One region of the Lactiplantibacillus sp. YT640 genome, then DNA from elsewhere that is predicted to be linked to it. Evidence: riboswitches for the same ligand, from Rfam matches in the RefSeq annotation. Region 1 holds a riboswitch; the other holds the start of a gene.
The links. A riboswitch is a leader RNA that binds a small molecule or an ion and turns the genes downstream of it on or off. The one in region 1 is predicted to bind preQ1.
Positions count from the first base shown of each region.

Region 2: linked by a shared signal. The riboswitch ahead of ACOV1R_RS05105 (nucleoside hydrolase) and the one ahead of ACOV1R_RS08190 (QueT transporter family protein) in region 1 are both predicted to bind preQ1.

Region 1 is NZ_JBMNVY010000009.1:58,199-63,960, reverse strand. Features, by position in the region: gene ACOV1R_RS08200 (proline iminopeptidase-family hydrolase) at 24-929, shown strand; gene ACOV1R_RS08195 (peptide ABC transporter substrate-binding protein) at 946-2,571, shown strand; gene ACOV1R_RS08190 (QueT transporter family protein) at 2,771-3,277, opposite strand; PreQ1 riboswitch class I at 3,286-3,331, opposite strand; gene argF (ornithine carbamoyltransferase) at 3,386-4,408, opposite strand; gene ACOV1R_RS08180 (acetylornithine transaminase) at 4,401-5,570, opposite strand; gene argB (acetylglutamate kinase) at 5,567-5,762, opposite strand, start outside.
Region 2 is NZ_JBMNVY010000005.1:13,459-19,220, reverse strand. Features, by position in the region: gene ACOV1R_RS05125 (AEC family transporter) at 1-228, opposite strand, end outside; gene ACOV1R_RS05120 (YczE/YyaS/YitT family protein) at 297-974, opposite strand; gene ACOV1R_RS05115 (cation:proton antiporter) at 1,170-2,336, shown strand; gene ACOV1R_RS05110 (dihydrofolate reductase family protein) at 2,400-2,939, opposite strand; PreQ1 riboswitch class I at 3,296-3,340, shown strand; gene ACOV1R_RS05105 (nucleoside hydrolase) at 3,361-4,341, shown strand; gene ACOV1R_RS05100 (ECF transporter S component) at 4,338-4,889, shown strand; gene ACOV1R_RS05095 (ABC transporter ATP-binding protein) at 5,117-5,762, opposite strand, start outside.

The sequences.
Region 1 (5,762 bases):
GTCTAATCGAAGGAGGAATTTCTATGTTAACAGGAACTCATTTAATACAGCTAAAAAATGGTTTTCATTTATTTACTCGGACAGTTGGTCACGGGCCAGTCAAAGTATTATGCGTTCACGGTGGCCCTGGTAGTAATCATACTGAATTTGAAAACTTTGCCACTGAGCTAGGTGAAGAAAATTTTCAAATCAGCATGTATGATCAATTAGGCTCCTTTTACTCAGATCAACCTGACTTTTCAAGGCCTGAAAATCAACAGTTCTTGTCTTTGGATTATTATTTGTCTGAATTAGAAGAAGTCCGCCAGCAGCTCGGACTCGAAGACTTTTACTTACTTGGTCACTCGTGGGGGGGCTTATTGGCTCAAGAATATGCTCTGAAATATGGTCAGCACCTCAAAGGCTTAATTATCATGAGTATGATTGATAACATCGCTGAATACACACCACACGTCAATAAATTGCGCGAACAAACGTTAATAGCGAGCCAAGTTAGCTATATGCAAGATATTGAAAACGCGGAGGCCTTTGATGATCCAGAATACAAAAGCCTTGTCACGACTCTCAACCGGCACTTCGTTTGTCGTCATCCGGAAAATGCGCCTCGTCAATTAGTCTCAACACTAGCTACCCCTGTTTATAATTATTTTCAGGGCAATAACGAATTCGTGATGGTTGGGGCATTAAATGGCTGGGATCAACGTGCAAACCTCCATAAAATCATGACACCTACTTTACTCACTTTTGGGGAATACGACACGATGCCGCTATCAGTTGCCCGGCGTATGCAGCGAACTCTTCCAAAGGCACGGTTAACTTTAACGCCAGATGGTGGTCATTGTCATAGTGTAGATAATCCCACCGCTTTCTTCCATAGCTTGAGACGCTATCTCACCGATGTCGAAACCAATCAATTTACAGCATATTAATTGAGGAGGAACGCTAATGTTGATGAAAAAATTGACAACTATTAGTTGCCTTTTACTAGTACTAAGTAGTCTAACCGCTTGTGGGCAAGCACATGCCAATGTCACAACCACCAGGAAAACCCTGCATTTGATGCAGGATAGTGAATTAACCTCATTGGATACCTCAAATACAGCCACACTTACACAATGGAACGTCTTACAACAATCCATGGAAGGCCTCTATCGCATGAACGCTCAGAATAAAGTGGTCGGTGCAATGGCCACTAAAGTCGTTAAACCAACAAATCATGGCAAAACCTACACCTTTCACTTACGACGAAATGCAAAGTGGAGTAATGGTCACACCGTCACTGCCAAAGATTTCGTAACAGCTTGGCAACGCTCTGTCAGTGCCACTTCTACCTCTGGTTATAGTTACATATACGAAGGTATCAAAAACGCTGCTCAAATTTCAGCCGGACATAAATCTGTTAAATCATTGGGCGTTACTGCAGTGAATAAGCACACTTTAAAAGTTACGCTCAGCCACGCCATGCCATACTTGAGTAAGATGCTCACCATGCCCGCTTTCTTTCCCCAGGATCATCAAGTGGTGTCCAAATACGGGAAAGATTACGGAACTACTAGTACAAAAATGGCCTACAATGGCCCGTTCGCCGTTAAAGGTTGGAACGGGACTAATGATTCTTGGAATTTGTTAAAAAATACATACTATTACGATAAAAGTGACATCAAGTTAAATAAAATAACAATGCAAGTTGTCAAAGACTCCACAACTGCCCATAATCTCTTCTCACAAAATAAATTAGATGACGCTACTGTCACCGGCGTCACCGCGCAGGGTGTTCAAAATGACTCGCATCTGAAACACGTCAGTAAAGCTGGCACTTATTATTTACGTCTCAACATGCAAAAAAATCGGGCTTTAAACAATCAATATTTACGTCAAGCCTTGAATCTTGTGCTTAATAAAAAAACACTCACCAAAAATATTTTGAGTGATGGTTCAACACCTGCTTACAATTATGTCACACCAGGTTTAACCACCGATCCCACTACGGGCAAGGATTTTGGTACTGAAACTCAAAGCACCTACCGACACAATGTTGCTAAAGCACAAGTATTATGGAATAAGGGTCTCAAGCAACTTGACCGTTCTTCTGTAACATTAAAGCTAGTTAGTGATGACACGACGGTCGCTAAGAATATTGACCAGTTTGTTCAAGCCGCTGTAGCACAAAACCTGAAACATGCCAAAATGTCAGTTTCAGCGATACCTTCAAAGGCCTCCGGCGAAGCAGTTACTAACGGAAATTACGATTTGACTTATACACTCTGGCTAGCAGACTACGCGGACCCGATTTCCTTTTTCGACATTCTGACAAAGAACAATCCGCAAAACTACGGGCACTATGATGACACTGTTTTCAATCAACAAATCACCGCTGCACACAACCAGAACGCAACTAACACACAATCATACTGGCAAAATATGAGAACTGCCGCCAAACGTCTCAACCAAACAGCAGCAGTCGTACCGCTTTACAACATGACTGAAAGTCACCTTGTAAATTCTAATTTAAATGGTGTCAGCTATCATGCGGTTGGCGAAAACGATTATACGCGTGCTTACTTCAAATAATTGTCTGGGTTCTGAAATAAACATCAGTCATTATGCACTATATCTGCCCATAATGAACTCTCATCGCCAACTTCACTATGAGTCGATTAGATTATTTTGTTCAACTGACATCGTAATGACTCGACAAAAAAACCATTATTTCAATGACTCATCCTTCATCGAAATAACGGTTTTTAGTCTGATTTGTAAAAATCACACCCTACTGAATCCGGTCACTAAAGTGCAAGACCCGATCCAAGCTGTACATAATTGGCGCGGTGATACTCATGATAATCAACTCTGATAAAGCAGTTGTTAGATACGTCGGCCAGAAAGCGACGCCGCTACTCATCATGGTAATCATCAGTGCGATCATAAACATCGAAACGGTGAATAGCGCGATATTCAGTAACATCCGTTGCCAAACCGTCTTCAACTTAGGGGCCAACCACGTCAATACCAGCAGGGCTAATAATGATTGGCCGCCACCAAAGAGAACGTTGAGGAGACTCGCACCGGGACCAAAAGCGTCAAACAAAATAACGCCAGCAACAATTCCCCAAATATACTTGCGATTGAACACGGCTAAGTGGTTCAACCCTTCAGAAACGCGGAATTGAATTGCGCCCGATGCTAAGCTAAAAGCTGCGGGGCCTAGGCATAGTACAACATACATTGCAGCGACTAGGGCGTTGATAATCCATGGTCGAATTTTTGATTGTGTCATTCGCTTAATTCCTCCTAGTTTTTTTAACGTGGGATGGTTACGAACCACGTATTGATTGAAACAAAGCGAATATAATCGTAGCACGCTCTAGTAGTTCCCGCAAGCTTGCTAATTGAAAATGCTGGTAGGAATAAATAAGTTACCTAATGTAGCCGCCATTACCGCCTTAATTGCTGGCATCCGGTTGCCGGCCTCTTCAAAGACGACCGCCTGCTTACTCTGGAAGACATCATCCGTAATTTCAAACGCCGTCATTCCGTACTGTTCGCCTAATTTGGCTCCCAGCTGCGTCTTTAGATCGTGTAGTGCTGGTAAGCAATGCATGACAATCGTCGATGACTTGCCAGTAGCTGCGAGTAACGCAGTATTAATTTGAAACGGCAATAGTTGCTTGATCCGCTCACCATAGTCGACCTGCTCGCCCATTGAGACCCAGACATCCGTATAAAGCGCATCAGCCTGAGTAACGGCTTGTTGCGGATCAGCCGTAATCACGACCGTGCTCCCAGCTGCCTGCGCATACTGTTGGGCCAACGCGACCACTGCTGGGGCTGGCTGTAACGCTACCGGGGCCCCGATAGCGATATTGATGCCGAGCATCGCTCCCGCCACAAGTAAACTATTAGCCATATTATTGCGACCATCACCAACGTACGCTAACGTCAACCCTTTTAAATGACCAAAATGTTCCTTTAATGTTAAAAAATCCGCTAAAATCTGCGTCGGGTGCCACTCATCGGTCAATCCGTTCCAGACTGGCACACCACTATAGGTCGCTAAGTCTTCGACCGTGCTTTGTTTAAAGCCCCGAAATTCAATACCATCATACATGGACCCCAGTACTTTCGCCGTATCAACAACTGACTCCTTCGTCCCGAATTGGATGTCGTCCTTACCCAAAAACTCTGGATTCGCGCCCAGATCATTAGCCGCCACAGTAAACGCAGAACGTGTCCGTGTCGACGTTTTTTCAAACAGCAACGCAATATTTTTTCCTTGTAAATAAGGGTGTGGGATATGGTGTGCTTTAAGGGTCTTCAAGTGACTAGCAAAGTCAATTAAGTAAGCTAATTCTGTTGGTGTATAGTCGATTTCCTTCAAGAATGACCGACCTTCAAATTGATTATTCATTCGTCGTGACCTCCGTTGTCAAAGTTGTCAGTACCTTTGCAATCAAGGCAATCCCAGCTAATAAATCGGCCGGTTGCATCACAATTAGGGGTAACAAACGTAACGTATTATCGCCAGCTGATAACGTCAATAAGCCTTCTACTTGTAGCCGGGTAATGACTTGATTAACCGGCATTTGTTCATCTAAGTGGATTCCAATCATTAGGCCCTTCCCCGTGATTTGTTTAACTACCGGTATCGGTTCGACTTGAGTCGCTAGGGCTTGCCAGACAAGTTCGGCATGGGCCCGAACCGTCGTTAACAGCGCCGGTGTTAATTGGGTCAAGACACGTTTTGCCGCCGCCATAGCAACAGCATTACCGGCGAACGTCGAGCCATGGCTGCCCGGACCAAAGGCAGTGGCTAATTGCCGCCGACCAACCATTGCCCCCACTGGCAAGCCATTCGCTAAGCCCTTGGCGACCGTGTAGATATCAGGATCCAGGCCGTAACCTTCATAGGCCATCCGGTAACCAGTCCGACCGATTCCCGTCTGCACCTCATCAATAATCAACAAAACACCCGTTGCTTGGCATTTCGCATTAACCGCTTGTAACCAAGCTGTTTGTCCCGCAAAGACGCCGCCTTCACCTTGAACGACTTCTAAAATAACGGCCGCCAACTCTGGTGTGATTTTGTCCAAAGCCGCGTCGTCATTATAGGTTGCAAACGTGATGCCAGGCACTAATGGCGCATAGCCAGCCTGAATATGAGGATTGCCCGTCATCGACATAGCGCCATAGGTTCGACCGTGAAATGAATGCTGAAAAGCTAAGATGCCGGTTTTACCCGTGTACTTCCGTGCGAGTTTTAATGCAGCTTCATTGGCTTCGGTTCCGGAATTTGCAAAGTATACGAGTCGCTCTTCACCATTCGCTAACAGGCCGGCAACGGCATCTTGTAATTCATTTTCGTATAAATTCGACGTATGCCAGATATGCGTCAACTGCTGGGTGACGGCCGCCTGAATTTGTGGTTGGTGATACCCAAAGTTGCAGACCCCGATTCCCGCCGTAAAATCTAAATACGTCTTGCCATGATTATCAGTCAGATGAACGCCCTGACCATCCGTAATGGCAAATGGAAAACGTTGATAGGTTGGAAACACGTGTTGCATGGTCATACGGCCACCTCCTGAATAATTGCGGTTCCTGGTTGATCGATTGCATTCGTAATAATAGCCTGCTTGACTCCCGTCTGAATCGCGGCAATTGCAGCTTGAACTTTGGGTTGCATTCCCGCGGTGATCACAGCTGTTCGAATCAATTGCTGAGCTTGTTGTGGCGATAGTGATGTCATCACATTACCGTGATGT
Region 2 (5,762 bases), on a different contig from region 1:
AATGATCACAATTCCAGCAATGACCCGGGCTAACATTTGCAAGCGGTCGGCTGAAAATGTCTTTTCAAAGGCTTGAATAATCAAGCAAGGTGACACAATGTATAACAGGATGTTGGTTAAATCAGTTGAAGTCTGGGCATGCATGAAGCCGAGCTTGTTAACGAGCAGGCCGACGAGCATGAGAATGAACATCAAAATGATTTGACTAGTTAGTTGCGTTAAATTCATTTACTTCAGTCCAATAAATTAGAATACTCTCATTATTGAGGCTTGGCCTGAACTTTGTCAAGATTCATTTAGGCCGGATGATGCGCCTGGACAATATCCACGTGATGTTTGAGATGGGGAAAAACATGATGATCAGACCACCCCATGATGGCACCTTGAGCAATTAAGGCAAAGGCCGTCCCGAAGCCAATGGCACGCAAATGACCTGTGGCGAAGAATGAAACGACGATAATCGTCAGAGGTGGCAAATAACTGGTCCACTGGGCAATGATAGCGGAACCATGTAAAAACCGAAAGCGTAAGATGTACGATAAATCATCGTTCGGATGCTGAATTAAATTACAACGCTGGTAAATCGAGACGGCGGCCGCAACGCCTAATAGTCCAAGCACGTTTAGAATCAAGCGTGGCAACAGGGGCAGGGCGGGAATCTGTAGCCAATCCCAAAAGTAGCCGATAAATTGGACCAGGTAACTAAAGGGCACGATATAGAGCAAGTTGGAGATAAACCGACGCCGATCAAAGTGACCTAACAGAAGTTGGTTGAGAATCGTGACAACCACACCGTACATTAACAAGGTGGTTCCTAATGAAATATGGGTCCAGTCAGCTAGATTAACGCTGGAGCCAGTCCAGACGGCACTGCCTAGGCTGGTGGCGATGGTGAGCGCGTTGGCAGCAGAATTCAGAATAATGGAAAAAACTAAAAAACCAAAACGTTGACGAAAATCAGGAATGTTCAACACGACTAAGCGACCTTTCAGTTAACAGTATATGAGTTATTATAACCGCTTTCATAAGTAGATGTCACGGCTAGACTTGTAAAAATATGCTATACTAATTGCACAATAGATTTTACGGTTGAAGGACACTTCAAGAATTCGGACTACTTTTGGGTTGGGTAGTCAGAGCTTGCGGTGCCCTTTTTTAGGAGGTTTTTAATGGATTATGTTGGTAGTTTAGCGTTGATTTTAATTGTTACGGCGGTTGCGGGGCACCTGAGTGTCCGAATGGGCTTACCCGCGGTGATTGGTCAATTGTTAAGTGGAATTGTACTTGGCCCAGCCGTATTAGGTTGGGTCTCAGCAACAAGTTTTATCAAAGACTTCGCGGAGCTTGGCGTGATTATTTTAATGTTCATGGCCGGTTTAGAGAGCGATTTGAAATTGCTGAAGAAGTATTGGCGTCCTAGCTTGTTAGTTGCGGTCCTGGGGGTCATTCTACCCGTTGCGGTGATTGACTGGTGTAGCCAACTATTTCACCTTAACGCCACTGAAAGTTTGTTCTTGGGCGTAACCTTCGCGGCCACATCGGTTTCGATTTCAGTCGCGGTTCTCAAAGAGTTAGGCGCCCTCGATGGTAAAGAAGGGACGACGATTTTAGGTGCAGCGGTCGTTGATGACGTCCTGGCTGTTTTGATTCTGAGTTTGATGATCAGCTTATTTGGCAGTGAAGTCAGTGGTGGCGGTAGTCATGCCTCAACCAACTTGGGACTCTCGCTGGCGATTCAGTTGGCGTTCTTTGTGGCGCTGTACTTTGTGGTCAAGTGGGTGGTGCCACATTTAATGGCCGTGGGGAATGCTCTACTGGTTCCAACCTCCATCACGCTGATGTCACTAGTGATTTGTTTTGGACTCTCATACTTAGCGGACGCAATCGGTTTAAGTGCTGTGATTGGCGCGTTCTTTGCCGGTATCGCCGTTGGTCAGACGGACTATCATGAAGTTATCGATGAGCATATTCAACCCATTGGTAATGCTGTATTTATCCCAGTCTTTTTCGTTAGTATTGGGCTGAATATGTCATTCAATGGTTTCTTGAACGATTTTTGGTTCATCGTTGTGATTACCGTTGCGGCAATTGCCACTAAGCTCATTGGTGCCGGGGTCGGCGCACGGTTAGCGGGTTTTAATTGGTTAAGCGGCTATGAGATTGGCGCCGGCATGGTGTCACGTGGGGAGATGGCCCTGATCATTGCACAGATAGGTTATCAAGGTAAATTACTATCAGATGATCGTTATTCGGCAGTCATCACAGCAATCATTTTAACGACGCTGATTGCACCGCTATTACTTCGTCAGGCGGTTAAACGCCAACGTGAAGCTTAAAGCAATTGAAAATCCCAACTTGTTTGCGTGTTGCAAACGGGCTGGGATTTTTTAATCACGACATTATTCAGTTGTTAAACGTTGATAGTGGACTTCGGCGAGCTGACTATATCGATTGGTGTCAACTAATTCAAAGCGCTGTTGCTGGTCAATTGCTTTAAATAAGGGAATGCCGTCACCCAAAATGACTGGTGCAATCTGGATGTAGAGCTCATCAACTAAATCCGCAGCTAACAGCGGCATTAAGACGCCAGCACCGCCAACAATCCAAATGTTTTGGCCAGCAGTACGTCGCAAGTCTTCGACGATCTTCGTGACGGGGGTGTTGGTGAACTGGGTACGTTCATCACCGGTGTGGGGGTGGGAAGTCATGACAATATTGTGGGTCGCCGGATTATATGGATTAATGAGTTGATCAGTGGTTTGTTCCATCGTGTATTCGTAAGTATGGCGGCCCATGATGGCGGTATCAACTTGCTGCATAAATGCTTCGGTGGGGGCATCGTTGGCACCAGCTGTTTTGAACAGCCAGTCCAGCCGATTATCCTTAGTGGCTAAACAACTGTCAATTGAAATGGCCCCATAAAACTGAACTTTACGCATGATTCGACACCTACTTTATCTTTAGTAGTCATATTGTACCATGTTTTCCGGTCATTCACTTGCTGAACTCCGGTAAAAGTTCAGTAACATAATTAAATAATTGGTTCGAAATGGGAGGTGGGAAACTACTTAAGGTGTCGCTGGGAGCGTATGAATACTGCAAATAATGATGTTGCGGGGCTAATGGGGATGAGTATTTACAGCGGGTTAAGCAGGTCGTGGTGATCATTGTCGGAGAAGTAGCATGCGGCAATCAAGATGTGAGTCGGAGTAACGATTGGTGGTTTTCAAGGGCCCCACCGTCCGCTATAATTGGATTAGCATTTCATCACATACAGTTTGGCCTAATTAGGCGAGCTGGCCTGGTTCGTAAACTTCCCAGGATAAAAAACCAAGAACTTCAGTTATCGGAGGTAAGAGAATGAATGCGACGCGTAACGTTATTATTGACTGTGATCCCGGGATCGATGATAGTTTAGCACTATTATTGGCTCTTAAATCACCGGCACTTAATGTGATTGGGATTACAATTGTTTGTGGGAACGTGCCAACCCATATCGGTGCGGAAAATGCACTGAAAATTTTAGATTTGGCTGACCGATTGGATATTCCAGTCTATTTGGGCGCTAATCGCCCATTAGAAGTCGCCTACACGAGTGCGCAAGACACCCACGGCGATGATGGTTTAGGGAATAGTCAGATTCCAGCGGTAACGGCGGTACGACCGATTCAAGATGCCGCTGGTTTTATTGAAGAGACGCTGATTGAAGCACCTGATACTTCGATTTTAGCGTTGGGACCGTTGACGAACATTGCAACGGTACTGCAACGTGATCCACGCTTATTTGAACAAGTCGATCAATTTACACTGATGGGTGGAAGTTATCGGAGTCACGGTAATTGTTCGCCAGTGGCTGAATACAACTTCTGGTGTGACCCGGATGCGGCCAAGGTCGTCTTTGACTTGATGCCTGTTCCCATTCAGATGGTTGGTTTAGACGTCACGCGTAACATCGTGTTGACACCCAGTTTATTAACGTATATTAAAGACGTCAATCCAGCAATGGGGGCGTTTATTGAGAAAATTACAACCTTTTATTTTGACTTTCATTGGGAATATGAACGGGTTATTGGTTGTGTGATCAATGATCCGTTGGCCGTGGCCGGAATGCTTGACCCAACGATTCTGAGTGGCTTTGAAAGCTACACGACGGTTGTGACGGATGGTGTCGCGCGTGGGCAGTCAATCGTGGATGATCATGATTTTTGGCACAACACACCCAATAGTCAAATCATGACGAAGGTTGACGTCGTAGCTTTTTGGCGGTTGTTCTTAACGACTGTGGTCGGTGCGGCTGATCCTGATTTAACGCAAGTCTTGCACCAATTGGTGAGTGCATGAAGAGAATAAAAACGCGGGCAATTACGTTATTGGCGCTCTGCATTGCCCTGAATATTGTTGGCAGTAACATTGCCTTGATGTTAAAATTACCGATTTATTTAGATTCAATTGGTACCGTTTTGGCTGCTGCTGTGTTTGGACCACTGGGTGGAATGTTGGCCGGGGGTGCCACCGGAGTTATCGTGGGTGCGACGACAGACCTGTACTCGCTGTTCTTCATGCCCGTTCAACTGCTGACTGGGTTAGTTGCTGGTCTGCTATATCGGCGAATCAAGCCGGGCACGTGGCGGTCAAATTGGTGGCTAGCTGGTGTTATTTCACTTCCCGGAACACTTTTATCCACGGCGATTACGGTCATCTTATTTCATGGCATCACGTCGTCTGGTTCGAGCATGCTAGTCCAATTATTATTAGGTACCGGTATGGGCAAAGCGATGGCCGTCTTCTTGATACAAGTGGGAACGGATTATTTAGATCGGTTTATCACAGTGTACGTGGTCGCACTTGTTTACCGCGCATTGCGATATAAATTGCCGCAAGCTAATTAGTTGAACGGATGACTTGGTGTCGGATGACTAAATCTAAGCATGTTTACGCTAACTCGCACTTTTTCCAGCGGGCCGAAGCAGGCTGTCTTTGAGCTTGGTAAACTCTAGCTTTCGATTTGTAGTACCTGATAAGTTGTGTGAATATGAACAATAAAAATGACCTCGCAGGAATATTATTGCGAGGTCATTTTTGTTGTTATGAGGTTAAAGTGCAGTGGTCAATATCGCTACGAATCGCGGCGACTCATCTTACCATCTTCAATTTGATAGACCACGTCACAGTCATCAATTAGCCGCTGGTCATGGGTCACCATTACGATGGCCTTTTGGTGCTGATGAGCTTCGTTGGCGAGGCGCTTGACGACGTCGATGGAGCGGGGCGTGTCCAGGCTGGCGGTCGGTTCGTCTGCGAGAATGACGCTTGGATCATTGTAAAGAGCGCGGGCGATGGCAACACGTTGGCGTTCACCACCGGAGAGGTCACTTGGGTAGGCATCCCGAACTTCAGTAAGGGCTAACTCTGCTAGTAATTCATCGGTGCCTGCTTGATCAAATTTGCGCCGGGCCATTTTATCGACGAGCTTGAACTGTTCACGAACCGTCAGGAATGGAATCAGATTGGAACTCTGCAAGATAAAGCCAATTTCATTGAAACGGTAGGCTAAGCGCTGTTTTTCCGTTTGATTCGATAGTGGTTGTCCGTTCAGAATAACTTGACCACTTGTTGGCGTTTGTAAACCGGCAGCAATCGTCAAAAAGGTGGATTTACCTGAGCCAGAGGGGCCGATAATCGCGACGAATTGGCCAGCACTGACTTCGAAATTGGCATCAGTCAAAGCGTTAACAGCGGTATGACCGTGACCAAATTGTTTA